Sinorhizobium fredii: one gene and its partner. The protein of the gene in region 1 binds, or shares a complex with, the protein of each later gene. Links are inferred from orthologs where the notes say so. Each region holds a gene or a part of one and is shown on either strand. Other genes may lie near its edges. The genes, in order: carA and carB.

What was found.
Region 2: the proteins of carA (region 1) and carB are in contact, whole or in part, in a solved structure (PDB 1KEE), measured with the Escherichia coli proteins. The link is inferred for Sinorhizobium fredii from one-to-one orthologs.

The regions. Positions count from the first base shown.
Region 1 is NZ_CP024307.1:2,641,989-2,650,115, reverse strand. The notes cover bases 4,936-7,838. They hold carA (glutamine-hydrolyzing carbamoyl-phosphate synthase small subunit), read right to left. Parts: upstream 7,039-7,838; coding sequence 5,833-7,038; downstream 4,936-5,832. Other genes in these bases: NXT3_RS13000 (GatB/YqeY domain-containing protein), read left to right, coding at 7,367-7,816; NXT3_RS13010 (LysR substrate-binding domain-containing protein), read left to right, coding at 4,936-5,785. In the rest of the region: NXT3_RS13045 (hypothetical protein), read left to right, coding at 1-166; NXT3_RS13040 (PQQ-dependent sugar dehydrogenase), read right to left, coding at 176-1,360; NXT3_RS13035 (hypothetical protein), read right to left, coding at 1,494-1,733; NXT3_RS13030 (hypothetical protein), read right to left, coding at 1,723-2,055; NXT3_RS13025 (pyridoxal phosphate-dependent aminotransferase), read left to right, coding at 2,446-3,648; NXT3_RS13015 (SDR family oxidoreductase), read right to left, coding at 4,019-4,780; more of NXT3_RS13010, read left to right, coding at 4,895-4,935; dnaG (DNA primase), read left to right, coding at 7,960-8,127. UniProt on the Escherichia coli protein: Small subunit of the glutamine-dependent carbamoyl phosphate synthetase (CPSase).
Region 2 is NZ_CP024307.1:1,996,370-2,005,657, forward strand. The notes cover bases 2,293-6,356. They hold carB (carbamoyl-phosphate synthase large subunit), read right to left. Parts: upstream 5,985-6,356; coding sequence 2,493-5,984; downstream 2,293-2,492. Other genes in these bases: NXT3_RS09915 (MFS transporter), read left to right, coding at 2,293-2,419. In the rest of the region: NXT3_RS09905 (glycosyltransferase family 4 protein), read right to left, coding at 1-63; transcription elongation factor GreA, read right to left, coding at 202-678; more of NXT3_RS09915, read left to right, coding at 968-2,292; ypfJ (KPN_02809 family neutral zinc metallopeptidase), read left to right, coding at 7,428-8,363; NXT3_RS09935 (aldo/keto reductase), read right to left, coding at 8,403-9,288. UniProt on the Escherichia coli protein: Large subunit of the glutamine-dependent carbamoyl phosphate synthetase (CPSase).

The DNA of each region.
Region 1 (8,127 bases):
ATCCTGGCCCAAGCGTGCCTCAGGCGTTGCGACGACGCTGACCGAGGATGCGCTTCGGGACATCTTTCTGCCGCTCGGCCTCGTCGACGTGAAGGTCTGCGCCGTGGACGCGGTGTGGTCCGGGCTGAAGTTTATGTTCCGAAAGGAGATCAGGGCCTCGCTCTGAAGCGCGCCCTCATTGGGTCGGGACCTTAGAGACCCTGAGGACCGCGCCATTCTGCTCGTCGGTCACCATCAGCAGGGCGCCGTCCGGCGCGACGATCACATCGCGGATGCGGCCGAACTCGCCGTCGAACAGCCGCTCCTCGGACGTGATCGCCCCGGTGTCGTCGCGCTCGAGCCGGGCCAGCAACTGGTATTTCAGCGCCGCGACCAGCAGGTCGCCGTTCCATTCCGGAAACATGGTGCCGCGATAGACCGCGAGCGCGCCGGGGGCGATCGAAGGATCCCAGTAGTAAAGCGGCTGCTCCAAGCCTTCCTTGGCGGTACCTTCGCCGATTTCTGCGCCGGAATAGTCTTTACCGTAGGTGATCACCGGCCAGCCATAGTTCTTGCCCGGCTGCGGGTTGTTCACTTCATCGCCGCCGCGCGCCCCGTGCTCGACGGTCAAGAGCTTGCCGTCGGCCGTATCGAAGGTGAGGCCCTGGGGATTGCGGTGGCCCTTCGACCAGATTTCCGGCAGGCCCTCGGTACCGCCGCGATAGGGGTTGGAGGAGGGGACGGAGCCATCGGCGTTGATGTGCAGGAGGGCGCCGGCATGGTCGCGCGGGTCCTGAGCCCGCTCGCCATCGCCGCGGTCGCCGATGCCGAAGAACAGGCTGCCGTCGCGGTCGATGGCGATGCGGGAGCCGAAATGCTGGCCAGCCCGCGTGAACCGGTTCATCCGAAAGATCTCCTTGACGTCCGTCAGCCTTCGCTCGTCGTCGGAGAGCGTCGCTCGCGCCAGAGCGGTGCCATAACCGTCGTCGCCTCGGGCCGCGAAAGTGAGGTAAAGGGTGCGGTTGGCGGAAAATTGCGGGTCGAGCGCGACGTCGAGCAGGCCTCCCTGGCCATGTTCGGCGACATCAGGAAGGCCTTCGACCGCGGACGAGAGCTTGCCGTCGCGCAGGATGCGGAGCCGGCCCGGCCGCTCGGTGACGATAAGCGCCCCATCGGGCAGGACTTCGACCGCCCAGGGATGCTGGAGGCCGTGCGCGAGTGTCTCGACAAGGACGGTCCCCGTCTGTGTCTGGAATTCCCGGGCCTCTTGTGCAGCGGCAGGCAGAGCGGCGGAAAGGAACAGAGCCGCGGCCAGAGGCAGGGCGGCCGAAAGGAGCGTCACGGGGATTTCGCTCGGTTTGATTTTTGCCCAGTGCCACATGCGATTCGACGCTCCCAAGCTCCTGCATGACCGCCATTACAGGTCAGGAGAGAAACTGGTGCCCAGTCGCCTTAGCTTCAAGTCAAATCCGATCAAAACGGCTTTATCGGACGTGCGCGCTGCAGCGACCCCTTTACAAGCTCTCGAAAAAGGGCTGCAGCGACCGGCTGGTGCCAATCAAGGACTGATTTGCCATCTGCCTTTCCAAGGCAAAAAGCTCGGCGGTCGCTTTCATGTAAAAGCCCTTGCCGATCAGCATCAGGCCGGCAAGGGCAATCATGGCGATGATCGCGACGATGATCGTCTCGATCGCCGACAGCCGGGCAAGGAAGCCGGTACGTTGCTCGGGCAGATCGTCTTCGTTATCGGCCATGGCGCCTGCTTCTCGCCCTGCTTAAGGCGGCGATCCGGTTGCTGACGACGAAAGCGGTGCCGGCCGTGAGCGCGGCGGCAAGCAGCGTTGCGCCGACGGCAATCTGCCGCTCGCCCAGCACCGCCGCGGGGGCGGGTTCGGAGACGACGAGCATCGCCGATTGCTGGTCCGGCTCGGCGGAAGCCGCCTGGGCCTTCGTCTCGACCACGAGGCCGAAGATCATCACCATGCAGACCGCGAGCGCCGCGAGCGCCAGATAAAACCCCCAGCGCGCCTCGTTTCGGCCGGTTCGCGTCGAAGCGATCTCTTCATCGAGAAACATAGCACACCCCCACGATGCCAATGCGTTCGCATCACACGACATGACGCCTGGATATCGGCTCTTGAAGGACGGAATTGCGGCGCTCTGCGACAGTTATTGTGGCGAAATATGGGCCGTGGGAAAACGCGTGAAGAGGGGCGGTCTTCTGGGGCACGGAGGGGCGGTGAGATTGCGGACGGAGGTTCCGGATTGCCCGTCATCCATTGCGGCCGTGATCGCTTTGATGAAACTTTGTCATGGTGACGCATTTTGCGAGGTTTGGCCGCCGTTTTTCTCGATCGAGCGCTTGCAAGACCGGGCGTCTTTCGACATAGACCTAACCGCTATGGAGGCCGGTCTTCCGTTCCGTAGCGTCTCACGCCCGTTTCGAAACGATCAGGACCTCACACCATGGCCTTCCTTGCCGATGCCCTTTCTCGTGTAAAGCCCTCCGCCACCATCGCCGTTTCGCAGAAAGCCCGCGAATTGAAGGCGAAAGGCCGCGATGTCATCGGTCTTGGAGCAGGCGAGCCGGATTTCGATACGCCGGACAACATCAAGAAGGCGGCGATCGACGCGATCAACCGCGGCGAGACGAAGTACACGCCGGTTTCGGGCATTCCGGAACTGCGCGAGGCGATCGCCAAGAAATTCAAGCGCGAGAACAACCTCGACTACACCGCCGCCCAGACGATCGTCGGCACCGGCGGAAAGCAGATTCTTTTCAACGCCTTCATGGCGACGCTCAACCCAGGCGACGAAGTCGTGATCCCGGCTCCCTACTGGGTCTCCTATCCGGAGATGGTGGCGCTTTGCGGCGGCACGCCGGTCTTCGTCGCGACGGCCCAGGAAAACAACTTCAAGCTCAAGGCCGAGGATCTCGACAAGTCGATCACGCCCAAGACCAAGTGGTTCGTCTTCAACTCGCCCTCGAACCCGTCGGGCGCTGCCTATTCGCATGACGAACTGAAGGCGCTGACGGATGTGCTGATGAAACATCCGCATGTCTGGGTGCTGACGGACGACATGTACGAGCACCTGACTTATGGTGACTTCAAGTTCGCGACGCCGGTCGAGGTCGAGCCCGGCCTCTACGACCGCACCCTGACGATGAACGGCGTCTCCAAGGCCTATGCGATGACCGGCTGGCGCATCGGCTATGCCGCCGGACCCTTGCCGCTGATCAAGGCGATGGACATGATCCAGGGCCAGCAGACCTCGGGCGCCACCTCGATCGCGCAATGGGCAGCCGTCGAAGCGCTGAACGGCTCGCAGGATTTCATTCCGCGCAACAAGGAAATCTTCCAGGGCCGCCGCGACCTCGTCGTGTCGATGCTGAACCAGGCGAAGGGCATTTCCTGCCCGACGCCGGAAGGCGCCTTCTACGTCTATCCGTCCTGCGCCGGTCTCATCGGCAAGACCGCCCCGTCGGGTAAGGTCATCGAGACCGACGAGGACTTCGTCTCCGAGCTCCTCGAGGTCGAAGGCGTGGCGGTGGTGCATGGTTCGGCCTTCGGCCTGGGCCCGAACTTCCGCATCTCCTATGCGACCTCCGAGGCGCTGCTGGAAGAGGCTTGCCGGCGCATCCAGCGTTTCTGCGCCGCTTGCAAGTAAAGCCCCGGACAGAGCAACAAACATCAAGCCCGCCGGACACGGCGGGCTTTTTCGTGCTCAGATTTCGATTCAACGACCGGACAACCCATCTCAGGCAGCAGTCCTATCTCTTTGAAATTCGATTCATTCCCGCCTTCGGATCAGTTCGATCACGCCGGAGATGCGGCGCCGCTTTGGCCTCTGTCGACTCGCATGGTGGCAAGCCTTCGCATGGCATCGATGAAGTCCGGGGCGAGGTCCTGCTCGCGGCTCCCACGGACTATAGTGTCAACGGGATGGTCTGCATTGCCGCGTCGGAGACGACGTTGCGGTGGTGCTGACCGCTGTCGATCGAAAATCCTGGTGATGCTTTTTCCTTTCCTGTTTCGCTTCAACCGGCCGTTGAGAGCTTCTGGCCGAGGCCGCCGTCGACGGCGAGCTTTGCCCCCGTTGTGAAGGTGGCCTCGAAGGCGAGGAACAGCACGGCGCGGGCCACCTCGTCGGCAGTGCCGTTGCGCTTCATCGGCGTGATAGCATCGCCCAGCGCTTTGAACTCGGCGCGTTCCGCATCGGTAAGGCCGGCTGCACCCTTGGTCGGCGTGTCGACGAAGCCGGGACTCACCGTGTTGACCCGGATGCGGCGCGGCAGGAGCTCTGCCGCCAGCACCGAGGCGAAGGAGACGAGTGCGGCCTTGGTGGCGCTGTAGACGCTCATGCCCGGATGCCCACCCTCGTCTGCAACCGAGGAGGTGAAGACGATCGAGCCGCCCTCGCGGATCAGCGGCGCCAGCCGCTGGACGGTGAAGAAGGCGCCCTTGGTGTTGACCGCGAACTGGCGATCGTAAGAGGCTTCGCTGACCTGATCGAAGGGCTCAAGCTCGGAAATGCCGGCATTGACGTGGAGGAGGTCGATGGCCCCGAGCTTCTGGCCGGCGGAGGCGCCAAGGACCGCGATATCGCTGAGATCGGCGATATCCGAGCGCACGGCGTGCACGCGCGGACCGAACTCCTCTCTGACTTTGGCGACATTCTCCTCGTTGCGCCCGGTCAGGAGCACTTCAGCGCCGCCATTGACGAGCCGCCTGACCGTTGCCAGCCCCATGCCGTGGGTGCCGCCGACCACGATCGCCTTCTTACCCTGATAAATCGCCATTATGTCTTCCTCTTCGGTTCGATTGAATGATGAGAAAGAGATGCATTCGTGGACGGTCTTGTGGTAGACGGCTGGTCGTGGACATATCGTCCACAATTGCAGACAATGACGGCCATGGCGAATCTCAATGACTTCACTTTCTTTGTCCACGTCGTGGACCACGGAGGTTTTGCGCCGGCGGCGCGTGCGCTCAACGTGCCGAAATCGACGCTCAGCAAGCGGGTGGCGGTGCTCGAGAAGAACCTCGGCGTCCGCCTCATAAACCGGACCTCGCGCCGGTTCGCGGTGACTGAAACGGGGGAAGATTTCTACCGCCACGCGGCGGCGATGCTGGTGGAGGCCGAAGCGGCGGAAAATGTCGTCAAAGGCAGGCTTGCCGAACCGAGCGGCGCTGTCAGGATCACGGCCTCCGTTCCGACGGCGCAGCTTTCGCTAGCCCCGCTATTGCCCGAACTCGCTCTCGCCTATCCCAAGCTTCGCGTCGTCCTGCACGCGACTGACCGCTTCGTCGATATCGTCCAGGAAGGCTTCGATATGGCTGTGCGCGATCATTTCGCGCCCCTGCCGGACTCTGGTCTCGTGCAGCGTCGCGTCGGCTCACAGAGCAAACTTCTCGTCGCCGCGCCTGCTTATTTGCAAGAGCGCGGAGTGCCTGCACGAGCAGAGGCGTTGCAGGAGCACGATGGGCTGATGACGTCACTTACCTCGCAGGGCTGGACGGTCGAGCACCAAGACGGCACGAGCGTGCAGATCTCACTCAATCCGCGCTTTGTGGCGGACGAATCCCGGGTCCTGCTGGCGGCAGCGCTGGCAGGACTTGGGATAACCGCGCTGCCTGGCACGCTCTGTCAGGAGGAAATTGCAAGCGGTGCACTCGTCCACATCCTCCCGGAGTGGACTGCAGGCAAGGTGACGACGACGATCCTGATGCCACATCGTCGCGGCCAATTGCCTTCGGTGCGTGCGACGATCGACTTCATAGCGGAGCGGCTCGGCGACGGCTGAAGTAAAAGGCCCGCGTAAGCGGGCCTTCATTCGTTCTCTTCGGCTTTCTAGCGTTCGGCGAGCGCCGGTTCTCCCTTCTTCTCACGGATCAGGTTGAGGAACCGGCGGAAGAGATAGTGGCTGTCCTGCGGGCCCGGGGAGGCTTCCGGGTGGTGCTGGACGGAGAAGACCGGCTTGCCGCTCAAGCGCAGGCCGCAATTGGTGCCGTCGAAGAGCGAAATGTGAGTCTCTTCAACACCTTCCGGCAGCGACTTGGAATCGACCGCGAAGCCGTGGTTCATCGAGACGATCTCGACCTTACCGGTCGTGTGGTCCTTGACCGGATGGTTGGCGCCGTGGTGGCCCTGATGCATCTTCTCGGTTTTCGCGCCGAGCGCCAGCGCCAGCATCTGGTGGCCGAGGCAGATGCCGAAGACAGGGATGTCGCTCTGCAGCAGGCTCTTGATCACCGGCACGGCATATTCGCCGGTGGCGGCCGGGTCGCCCGGGCCGTTCGACAGGAAAATGCCGTCCGGCTTGAGCGCCAGTACTTCCTCGGCGCTTGTGTCGGCCGGGACGACCGTGACGCGGCAATCAAGACCGGCGAAGAGGCGCAGAATGTTGCGCTTCACGCCATAGTCGAGGGCGACGACATGATAGGCGGCTTCGGTCTCGCCGAGCGTGGAGTAGCCGTCGTTCCAAACCCAGGGCTTCTCGTTCCAGCGGTAGGACTGGCCGGAGGTCGCGACCTTCGCAAGGTCGAGCCCCTCGAGGCCGCTCCAGGCTTTGGCTTCCGCCTTCAGCGTCTCGACGTCGAAAACGCCGGCCGGATCATGGGCGATCACGGCGTTCGGCATGCCGTTTTCGCGGATCCAGGCGGTCAGCGCCCGGGTATCGATGCCGCAGAGCCCGATGACGCCGCGTGCCTTCAACCACGCGTCGAGGTGCTTGGCGGCGCGATAGTTTGAAGGATCGGTGATGTCGGCCTTGAAGATCACCCCGACGGCGCCGTGGCGGGCGGCGGGGGTCAGGTCCTCGATGTCCTCGTCATTGGCACCGATATTGCCGATATGCGGGAAGGTGAAGGTGACGATCTGGCCGAGATAGGAGGGGTCCGTGAGGATTTCCTGATACCCCGTCAGCGCCGTGTTGAAACAGACCTCGGCCTGAACCTTGCCGGTCGCGCCGATGCCCTTGCCTTCGATCACCGTGCCGTCGGCCAGAACGAGCAGGGCAGTGGGTTTCTGGGTTGTCCATGCGGGTGTCGCGGTCATCGTTCCTATCCCGTTGCGGCGGAAGGCGCGGCTTTAAAGCCGGTCGGTTCAGCCCCATTTCAAAATTGCATGCGGCATTGGCGCGCGGAAGCCCCGCGAGAAAGAGGTTCATGCCGATGTTCGTGCAGGTGCCGGAAAATAGACAAAGGCTTTAGCCGGGTCAACCGGGCGCCCGTGAATTGTCCGGAAATAAAGTCCCTTACAATTCAACCGGTTGCGCGAAGGGTTTGATTGTGGCTGCCGCCGTGGTTTAAGAGAACGACCATAACGAGGCAATAGCAGTCGTCCGGCGCCGTCGACGCGGGGCCGTTTCTGCATGGAGAAAGAGATGCGCGAGCAATTCGCAAACGCCCTGAAGGAAGCGCTGAAAGCCAAGGATACCCGGCGGACTTCGACCGTTCGGCTGATCCAGGCGGCTATCAAGGACCGCGACATCGCCAATCGCGGCCAGGGCAAGGACCAGGCCGGCGATGACGAGATCATGCAGATCCTCGCCAAGATGATCAAGCAGCGCGAGGAATCGGCCCGCATCTACGACGAGGGCGGCCGCCCGGAGCTCGCCGAGCAGGAGCGGCAGGAAATCAGCATCATCAACGGATTTTTACCCGAGCAGTTCTCCGAGGAGAAGGTGAACGAGCTTTGCGCCGCAGTCATCGCGGAACTCGGCGCTCAGGGCCTGCGCGACATGGGCAAGGTGATGAATGCTTTGAAGGAGCGCTATTCCGGCCAGATGGATTTCGCCAAGGCTTCCAGCATCGTCAAGGAGCTGTTGAAGTAAGCCGCTGCGCCGGCGCCTGATCTCCGGCGGCGCCTCAGTTTCCCGCCTCTTTTGATGGCCGCCTGTGAAAAGCGGGCAAGACCGAGAGGAACGGTGGCTTCCTCCGGCCAGGCCGCTTATATGGAAGCTGGCCAGAGGTATCCATGCGCTTTTCACCGTCCTTCCTTGACGAGATCCGCGACCGCGTTCCGATTTCGGACGTGGTTGGCAAGCGCGTCACCTGGGACCGGCGCAAGACCAATGTGTCGCGCGGCGACTACTGGGCCTGCTGCCCCTTCCACGGCGAAAAGTCGCCGAGCTTCCACTGCGAG
Region 2 (9,288 bases), 640 kb from region 1 along the record:
GACGCCGGAGAGACGGCGCTTGAAGTTGGGCGCAATAACCTCGATGTCCCGGATATCGGCCACGTAAGCGCTCTCCTTGCGCCGCTTGCAATCAGGTGTCGGGGGAAGAGGGGCCGAACGAATGCCGCGCGCCGTGCGGAGTGGGTGAGGCCCTGGTCATGCCCCGCCGCCTTTCCGTGTTCGGCTGCTGGATTCGGGCGATCAGCCCCACTGAACGGCGAGGATTTCGTAGGCCTTGGAACCACCGGGGGCGTTCACTTCGATCGAATCGCCAACCTCCTTGCCAATCAATGCGCGGGCGATCGGAGAAGAGATAGAAATGCGGCCGGCCTTGACGTCGGCTTCCTGGTCGCCAACGATCTGATAGGTCTTTTCTTCCTCGGTGTCCTCGTCGACGAGCTTCACCCGCGCGCCGAACTTGATTTTCGAGCCGGACATTTTCGAAAGGTCGATGACCTCCGCCCTGGCGATCAGGTCCTCGAGCTCGGAGACACGGCCCTCATTGTGGCTCTGGGCCTCCTTGGCGGCATGGTATTCGGCATTTTCCGACAAGTCCCCATGGGCGCGCGCTTCGGCGATCGCCTCGATGATTCGCGGGCGTTCTTCCTGCTGGCGCCAGCGCAGCTCCTCCTGCAGATTCGCGAATCCACCCTGGGTCATCGGAACTTTGTCGACCATTTCATCGTCCTTTATCAAGCGCGCGGCGCCGCCTCCCGGCGGCGCCGACGCAAAAGAAAACGGTCCCCGGAGCCGAAGCACCGGAACCGTCCGAAACATCCGAACCGTTCTTATAACAGAAACGGAAGCGCGAAAGCCAGATTTTTCGAGACGCTCCGCGCCGGGGCGAAGGCTGTGTCCAACCTCGAGATCTTCAAAAAATAGCCTTCAGTACAAAAAGCCGCTTTACCTCAACAGCACTTCAGGTTGTATCAGTCCAGGTTCCATGAACAAGCGATCGGAACCAACCATGAGTCTACTCGAAGAGAAGCCAAGGACCTCCAGCGTGACGAAGCACAGGCCAGGCGAGGGACGCTGGAGCGAGTTGCTGAAGAGAGATCATCTTGCTGCAACCGTGACCCTGTGCCTTGGCGTCGCGCTCTTTGCCTTCAACGAGTTCTTTATTTCGACGGCCTTGCCTACGGCGGTCGAGGAATTCGGCGGGGCGGCCTTGCTGTCCTGGGCCTTCACGCTCTATCTGGTTTTCGCCATCATCGGCGGCGCCCTGGCGGCCAATCTGAAAGCCAGGTTCGGCGCGCGCAGCACGCTGATCGCTGCCGCGCTGGTCTTCGCCGCCGGCACGGTGATCGCGACCGTCGCGACCGGCATGCCTCAAGTGCTCGCCGGCAGGTTGCTGCAGGGGCTCGGCGAAGGAATCATTGCCGGGGTTTGCTATGCACTCATCCCCGAGCTTTTCCCGCCGCGCCTCGTTCCCAAGGTTTTCGGGGCAGAAGCGATCGTCTGGGCGTCGGCCGCCTTTGCCGGTCCGCTGATCTCCGGACTGCTCACGGAATATTGGTCGTGGCGGGCCGCCTTCTTCGTCAACATACCGGCCGTCGCCGTCTTCATAGCGCTCGTCATTGCGATCGTCGGCCAGCCGAAGCGAGGTGGCGGCGATGTCGGCGCCGTGCCTTTGCTGCGACTCTTCGCATTCGGGCTCGGCATTTTGTTGATCTCGCTCTCGAGTACGGCAAGCAGTGCCTATGTGACGGCGGCTTTGCTGGTGATCGCACTCGCCGTCTTCATCACCGCGATCCGATCCGACCGCAGATCGCCGAACTCCATTCTGCCGTCCTGCGCTTTCGCGAACCGAAGCGCGCTTGGCAGCGGTCTCTGGATTATCCTGTTGATGCCGCTCGCCCAGGCGTCCGGCTCGGTCTATCTCGTCTATTCGCTGCAGCAGCTTTGGGATTTCCGACCGACGGCCGCCGGCTTTTCGAGCGCTTTGATGGCGATGTCCTGGAGCGTAACGGCAATTCTGGTCGCCAGCCTGCCATCGCACGCGATTCGCGTTCGGCTGATGTGGACGGGGCCGCTGATCCTCGGCCTTGGCCTCGTCGGGCTGACACTCGCCGTCTGGAGCGACGAGCACCGGCTTGTGTTCATCGGACAGGCGGCTATCGGCGCCGGTTTCGGCATCAGTTGGGGAACGCTCAGCCAATTCCTGATGGACATCTCGAGCAAGGAGGAGCGCGACAAGACCTCGGCGCTGCTGCCGACGCTGCAATCGGCGGGCTATGCGATCGGCGCCGCCCTTTTCGGCGTAACCGCCAACGCTTTCGGCTTCGATGAAGGTGCCAGCGACTATGTGCTGGCGATGTCGCTGCTTGCCGTATTTGCGCTGGCTTGCGTCATCGCGGTCGCATCGGTTTTCTTCGCCTTCAGGACGCTGCGCCTGACGCGGCAGGGCGCCGCGTGGTAGCGCAACTCTCCTGGAAGCGTCTATCCATTACCGAGCCTTGGCGCACCCGATAGGGGCGCGCCGGGGGCATCCGTCAAGCGTCGAAGTAGCTCTGTAGCGGACGCACTTCCAGGTTGCCTGCCTTCAGCGCCTTGATGGCGTGCGCCGCGGCTTCGGCTCCGGCCATGGTCGTGTAGTAGGGGACCTTCTGCATCAGCGTCGCGCGGCGCAGCGACTTCGAGTCGGAGATCGCCTTGTTGCCGTCAGTGGTGTTGATGACAAGCTGGATCTGGCGGTTGCGGATGGCGTCCTCGACATGCGGCCGTCCCTCGAGCACCTTGTTGACCTTGGTGGCGGTAATGCCGTTTTCGCCCAGGAACCGGGCCGTACCGCCGGTCGCCATCACCTTGAAACCGATGTCCGCGAGAACGCGGATGGCCGGCAGAACCCGTGCCTTGTCCTCATCGCGAACCGAGACGAACACCGTTCCGTCACGCGGCAGATCGACGCCGGCGCCGAGCTGGGACTTGGCGAAGGCAAGCGCATAGTCGGTGTCGAGGCCAATCACTTCGCCGGTCGAGCGCATTTCCGGGCCGAGCAGGGTGTCCACGCCCGGGAAGCGGGCGAAGGGGAACACGGCTTCCTTGACGGCAATGTGCTTCAGATTGCGAGGATCCGGCTTCTTGCCATAGGCAGCGATCGCATCATCCAAGTTTTCTCCAGCCATCACTCGCGCGGCGATCTTCGCGATCGGCGCGCCGATCGTCTTCGCGACGAAGGGGACCGTGCGGGAGGCGCGCGGATTGACTTCGAGCACGTAGATCGTGCCGTCCTTGATGGCGAACTGCACATTCATCAGCCCGCCGACATTGAGTGCCTTTGCAAGCGCCGCCGTCTGCCGCTCGAGCTCGTCGACGAGGTTCTTGTCGAGCGAGTGCACCGGCAGCGAGCAGGCCGAGTCGCCGGAGTGAATGCCCGCTTCCTCAATATGCTCCATGATACCGGATACGAACACATCCTTGCCGTCGCACAGGCAATCGACGTCGACTTCGATCGCATTGGTCAGGTAGCTGTCGAAGAGCAGCGGGTTCTTGCCGAGCAGCGTGTTGATCTGGCCCGTCTTGTCGTTCGGATAGCGCTGCTTGATGTCCTCCGGCACGAGGCCGGGAACCGTGTCGAGCAGGTAGGTCTGCAGCATGCTTTCCGAATGGATGATCTGCATCGCGCGGCCGCCGAGAACATAGGACGGACGCACGACCAGCGGAAAGCCGATTTCGGCGGCGACGAGGCGTGCCTGCTCGACGGAGTAGGCGATGCCGTTGCGCGGCTGGTTGAGGTCGAGCTTCATCAGAAGCTTCTGGAACCGGTCGCGGTCTTCGGCCAGATCGATCGCGTCGGGTGCCGTCCCGAGGATCGGAATGCCGTTCTTCTCCAGCGCCTCCGCAAGCTTCAATGGCGTCTGGCCGCCGAACTGAACGATGACGCCGTGCAGCGTGCCGTTTTCCTGCTCGGCGCGCATGATCTCGATGACGTCTTCCGCGGTCAGCGGCTCGAAATAGAGCCTGTCGGAGGTGTCGTAGTCGGTCGAAACCGTTTCCGGGTTGCAGTTGACCATGATCGCCTCATAGTCGGCGTCCTTCAACGCGAAGGCCGCGTGACAGCAGCAATAGTCGAACTCGATCCCCTGGCCGATCCGGTTCGGGCCCCCACCCAGGATGACCACCTTCTTGCGATCGGAAACCTGTGCCTCCGAGCGCGCGGCGCCGACGAACGGCGTTTCATAGGTGGAATACATGTAAGCGGTCGGCGAAGCGAATTCCGCCGCGCAGGTGTCGATGCGCTTGTAGACCGGGCGGACATTCAACGCGTTGCGCAGTTCCGCGACTTCCTTCGGGCGCTTGCCGGTCAGCGTCGCGAGACGCGCATCGGAAAAACCCATGGCCTTCAGCATTCTGAGGTTTTCGGCATCCTGCGGCAGCCCGTGCTCGCGGATACGGGCCTCCATGTCGACGATCGCCTTGAACTGAGCGATAAACCACGGATCGATCTTGCAGGCCTCGTGCACTTCCGCCTCGGTCATGCCGAGGCGCAGCGCCTGGGCCACCATGCGCAGGCGGTCGGGGGTCGGCGTGCCGAGCGCCGCACGGATGGCGTTGCGGCCATCGCCGTCGGCGTCGAAATCGGGAACTTCGATTTCGTCGAGACCGGTGAGCCCGGTTTCAAGCCCGCGAAGCGCCTTCTGCAGCGATTCCGCGAAGGTGCGGCCGATCGCCATGACTTCGCCGACCGATTTCATCGCGGTGGTCAGCGTCGGTTCGGCACCGGGGAACTTTTCGAAGGCGAAGCGCGGGATCTTGGTGACGACGTAGTCGATCGAAGGTTCGAAGGATGCCGGCGTGGCTCCGCCGGTGATGTCGTTCTCCAGCTCGTCGAGCGTATAGCCGATGGCAAGCTTCGCGGCGATCTTTGCGATCGGGAAGCCTGTCGCCTTGGAGGCGAGGGCCGAGGAACGCGAAACGCGCGGGTTCATCTCGATGACGACCAGACGGCCGTTTTGCGGGTTTACCGCGAACTGGACGTTCGACCCGCCGGTCTCGACGCCGATCTCGCGCAGCACCGCGATAGAGGCGTTGCGCATGATCTGGTACTCCTTGTCGGTCAGCGTCAGCGCCGGCGCGACGGTGATCGAATCGCCCGTGTGGACGCCCATCGGGTCGATGTTCTCGATCGAGCAGATGATGATGCAATTGTCCGCCTTGTCGCGGACGACTTCCATTTCATATTCCTTCCAGCCGAGGACCGACTCCTCGATCAGGACTTCCGTCGTCGGCGACGCATCGAGGCCGCTGCCGACGATCTCGAAGAATTCCGAGCGGTTGTAGGCAATGCCGCCACCCGTGCCGCCAAGAGTGAAGGAAGGCCGGATGATCGCCGGAAGTCCGACGTCGTCAAGCGCTTGAGCGGCGATCGCCATGGCGTGGTTGACGTAGCGCGCCTTGCGATCGCCTTCGCCGAGGTTCCACTGGTTCTCGAGTTCATCGAGGGCGGTGTCGAGTTCGCCACCGGAAAACTTCGCCTTGAGCGCGGCACGTTCCGCCTCATGCGCCTTGCGATCCTGGTCCTTGATGTCGGTGGCATTCGCCAGCCGCGACTTCGGCGTCTCGAGCCCGATCTTGGCCATCGCCTCGCGGAACAGGGCGCGATCCTCGGCTTTGTCGATCGCCTCGGGCTTGGCGCCGATCATCTCGACATTGTAGCGGTCGAGGACGCCCATCCGGCGGAGGGAAAGCGCCGTGTTCAAGGCCGTCTGGCCGCCCATGGTCGGCAACAGCGCGTCCGGGCGCTCCTTGGCGATGATCTTCGCGACCACCTCAGGGGTGATCGGCTCGACATAGGTCGCATCGGCCAGCCCCGGATCGGTCATGATCGTCGCCGGGTTGGAATTGACGAGAATGACGCGGTAGCCTTCCTCCTTGAGGGCCTTGCAAGCCTGGGTGCCGGAATAATCGAATTCGCATGCCTGGCCGATCACGATCGGCCCCGCGCCGATGATGAGGATCGATTTGATATCTTGGCGCTTCGGCATGGTTCTCATCCGCTTTCTGGTTGCGCGAAAAACCGGCCGAGGTGGGAGATCACCGGCCGGGTGCGCAATGAATGGTCTTTTCAGGCTAGAAGCGGCTTATAGGCAAATGTCCCTGCCAGCGGAACCCCGAAAATTCCGGAATCGACAATTAGGCGCAGATATTTGCGCGCTCAACCAATGCCCCCATTTACCATCCCAGTTTCGCCGACATCCGCAGCCTATTCAGAAGACGGGATCACCAGCACTTTTACTTCTCCTGGGAGCGCTTTGTTAGCAATGATGACGGGGGCCTCGTCGAGGGTCACGCGCCGGGAAATCAGCCGGTCGACGTCAATTGCGCCCGTGGCCACGAGGTCGGCTGCCCGGCGGTGCACAAAGGGATTGATGAAGGACCCTTGCAGGCGCAGCTCGCGGAAGAGAATGTCGAAAGGCTCGATCTCCACCTTCTCGCCCCGCGGCAGCACGCCGAGAATGACGACCGTCCCGCCCGCCTTCGCCAGGCGTGTCGACTGCATCACGGTTTCTGCCACGCCGGCGCATTCGATCACGACATCGACTCCTCCAGGAACGAGTCCGTGCGGCCCAGAGATCGCCTCGATCACGTCGCCGGCGGTGGGATCGACCGTTGCCGTCGCCCCGACCTCCTCCGCCAAGCCGCGCTTCGATGCCTGCCGCGTCGAGAGAATGACCGTCGTCGCACCCGCCAGCCTTGCAAGTTGAACGGTCAATAGACCAATAACGCCGCCCCCGAGAACCGCCACCGAGGACCCGGCACGGATACCGGCGTTGTCTATGCCGTGCAGACAGCAGGCGAGGGGTTCACAGAACGCTCCGTGCACCGCATCGAGGCTAAGCGGAATTTCGAAGGCCTGTTTCTGCGGGACCAGCACGTACTCGGCGAAACCGCCATCGCGGTGAATGCCGATGGCGCGCAGATTGAGGCAGAGATTTACTCTGCCAGCTTGGCATTGTGGGCAGCGGCCGCAGGAAATATTGGGGTCGCCGGTGATTCTCGCTCCCGGTTTGATCCCGTAAACGGAGTTCCGGCCCTCACGACGATGCCGCAGAATTCGTGACCGAGGGTGACCGGAGGCGTCGACGGAAACTCCCCATGAAGGAGATGCCGGTCGGTCCCGCAAATGCCGCAGGCTTCCACTTTGACGAGCAGATCGTCAGGCCCGGGTTCGGGCACCTCGACGTGCCGAACGGAGATTTTGCCGATCGCTTCCAGACGCACCGCTTTCATGCATGCTCCTCCGACCACCGCACCATAGGAACGCGAAAGCGCCAGGTCGTCAATCTGCCGGAAAATCGAACCCGCAAGTTGCAGAGAAAAAGACCGGCGGATGAAACCGCCCTGCAGCGATTGCGTTTTACAGGAATTGCAGCGCAGGCATATAAATGTTCAACGCGCCAAGTGGCGACGTCTCCGGAGGAAAGATCATGGAATGGAAGGGCCGCCGCCAGTCCAGCAACGTCGAGGATCAGCGGGGCGCGGGCCCCGGCGGCCTTGGAGGCGGCCCCTTCGGCCGCGGCGGCGGGTTTCGCATTCCGACGGGCGGCGGCATGCGCCGCGCCGGCGGCGGCCTGAGCTTCGGAACGATCATCTTCCTGGTCATTCTCTATTTCGTCCTCAAAGCCATGGGCATCGACATGCTCCAGGTCATCGAAGGCGGCCCGGTGAACATGCCGGGCTTCGAGCAGAGCGATGGTTCTCAGGCGCCGCGCGGCTCGGCGGAAGAAGAGGAGATGAAGGCCTTCATGGCGACGGTGTTGGCGGAGACGGAGGACACCTGGAACGGCATCTTCCAGGCTGGCGGCGAACAATACGAGGAGCCGAAGCTGGTGCTTTTCAGCGGCGCCGTCCAGTCGGCCTGCGGTTTTGCCTCCGCTGCCTCGGGGCCATTCTATTGCCCCGGGGACCGCAAGGTCTATCTGGACATGACCTTCTTCGAGGAACTGGCGCAGAAGTTCGATGCAGCCGGCGACTTCGCGCAAGCCTACGTGCTGGCGCACGAGGTCGGCCATCACGTCCAGAACCTGCTCGGCGTCCTTCCGAAATTCAATCAGATGCGTCAGCGCATGAGCGAGGCCGAGGCGAACCAGATGTCGATCCGCGTCGAACTGCAGGCGGATTGCTTTGCCGGAATCTGGGGCAAGTACACCGAACAGAAAGGCATGCTGGAGCGCGGCGACCTCGAAGAGGCTCTCAACGCCGCGACCCAGATCGGTGACGACACGCTGCAGAAACGCACGCAAGGCTATGTCGTGCCGGAGAGTTTCAACCACGGAACCTCGGAGCAGCGGATGAAGTGGTTCAGACGCGGCTTCGACAGCGGCAGGATGTCCGACTGCGATACCTTCTCCGGTTCGGTTTGATCGCTTCGGATCCGGACAAAGCCCGGTTCCCGCGATCCCTCATCGTTCGCTGTCCATATGGACGAGCTGCGCCTCGGGATAGCGTGCGCCGGCGGCGGCGCCCCTCGGAACTGCACGCTCGATCGCGGCGAGATCGTCGGCGTTCAATGGAACCGACTGCGCGCCAAGCGCTTCGGAAAGGCGATCGCGCCGCCGGGCGCCGACCAGCGGCACGATATCGCCGCCCTGAGCGGCAACCCAAGCGATGGCGATCTGCGCCACAGACGCTCCCTTGGCCGCCGCCACGCGCCTCAGCGCTTCGACCAAGGCTAGGTTCTGATCGACATTGCCGTCCTGAAACCGCGGGCTCATCGCCCGAAAGTCGCCGGTTCTGGCCGCATCCTTCCGCCAGTGACCGCTGATGAGGCCGCGCGAAAGCACCCCATAGGCGGTGATGCCGATGCCGAGGTCGCGGCAGGTTGGGAGAATCTGGTCCTCGATCCCTCTGGAGATCAGTGAATATTCGATCTGCAGATCGCTGATCGGGTGGACGGCGGCGGCGCGGCGGATCGTCTCCGCTCCGACTTCGGATAGGCCGATGTGTCGAACATAGCCCGCCTTCACCATATCCGCGATCGCACCGATCGTCTCTTCGATCGGAACCTCCGGGTCGAGGCGGGAGGGGCGGTAGATATCGATATAATCGACCCCCAGCCGCTGAAGGCTGTAAGCCAGGAAATTCCGCACCGCCTTCGGCCGTCCGTCATAGCCGGACCAGCCGCCCGCCGCATCGCGCAGCGCGCCGAATTTGACGCTCAGCTGCACCTGATCGCGATCCCGGCCGGCGAGCGCCTCGCGGATCAGCATCTCGTTATGGCCCATGCCGTAGAAATCGCCGGTGTCGAGCAGGGTGACCCCGGCATCGAGAGCGGCATGAATTGTCGCG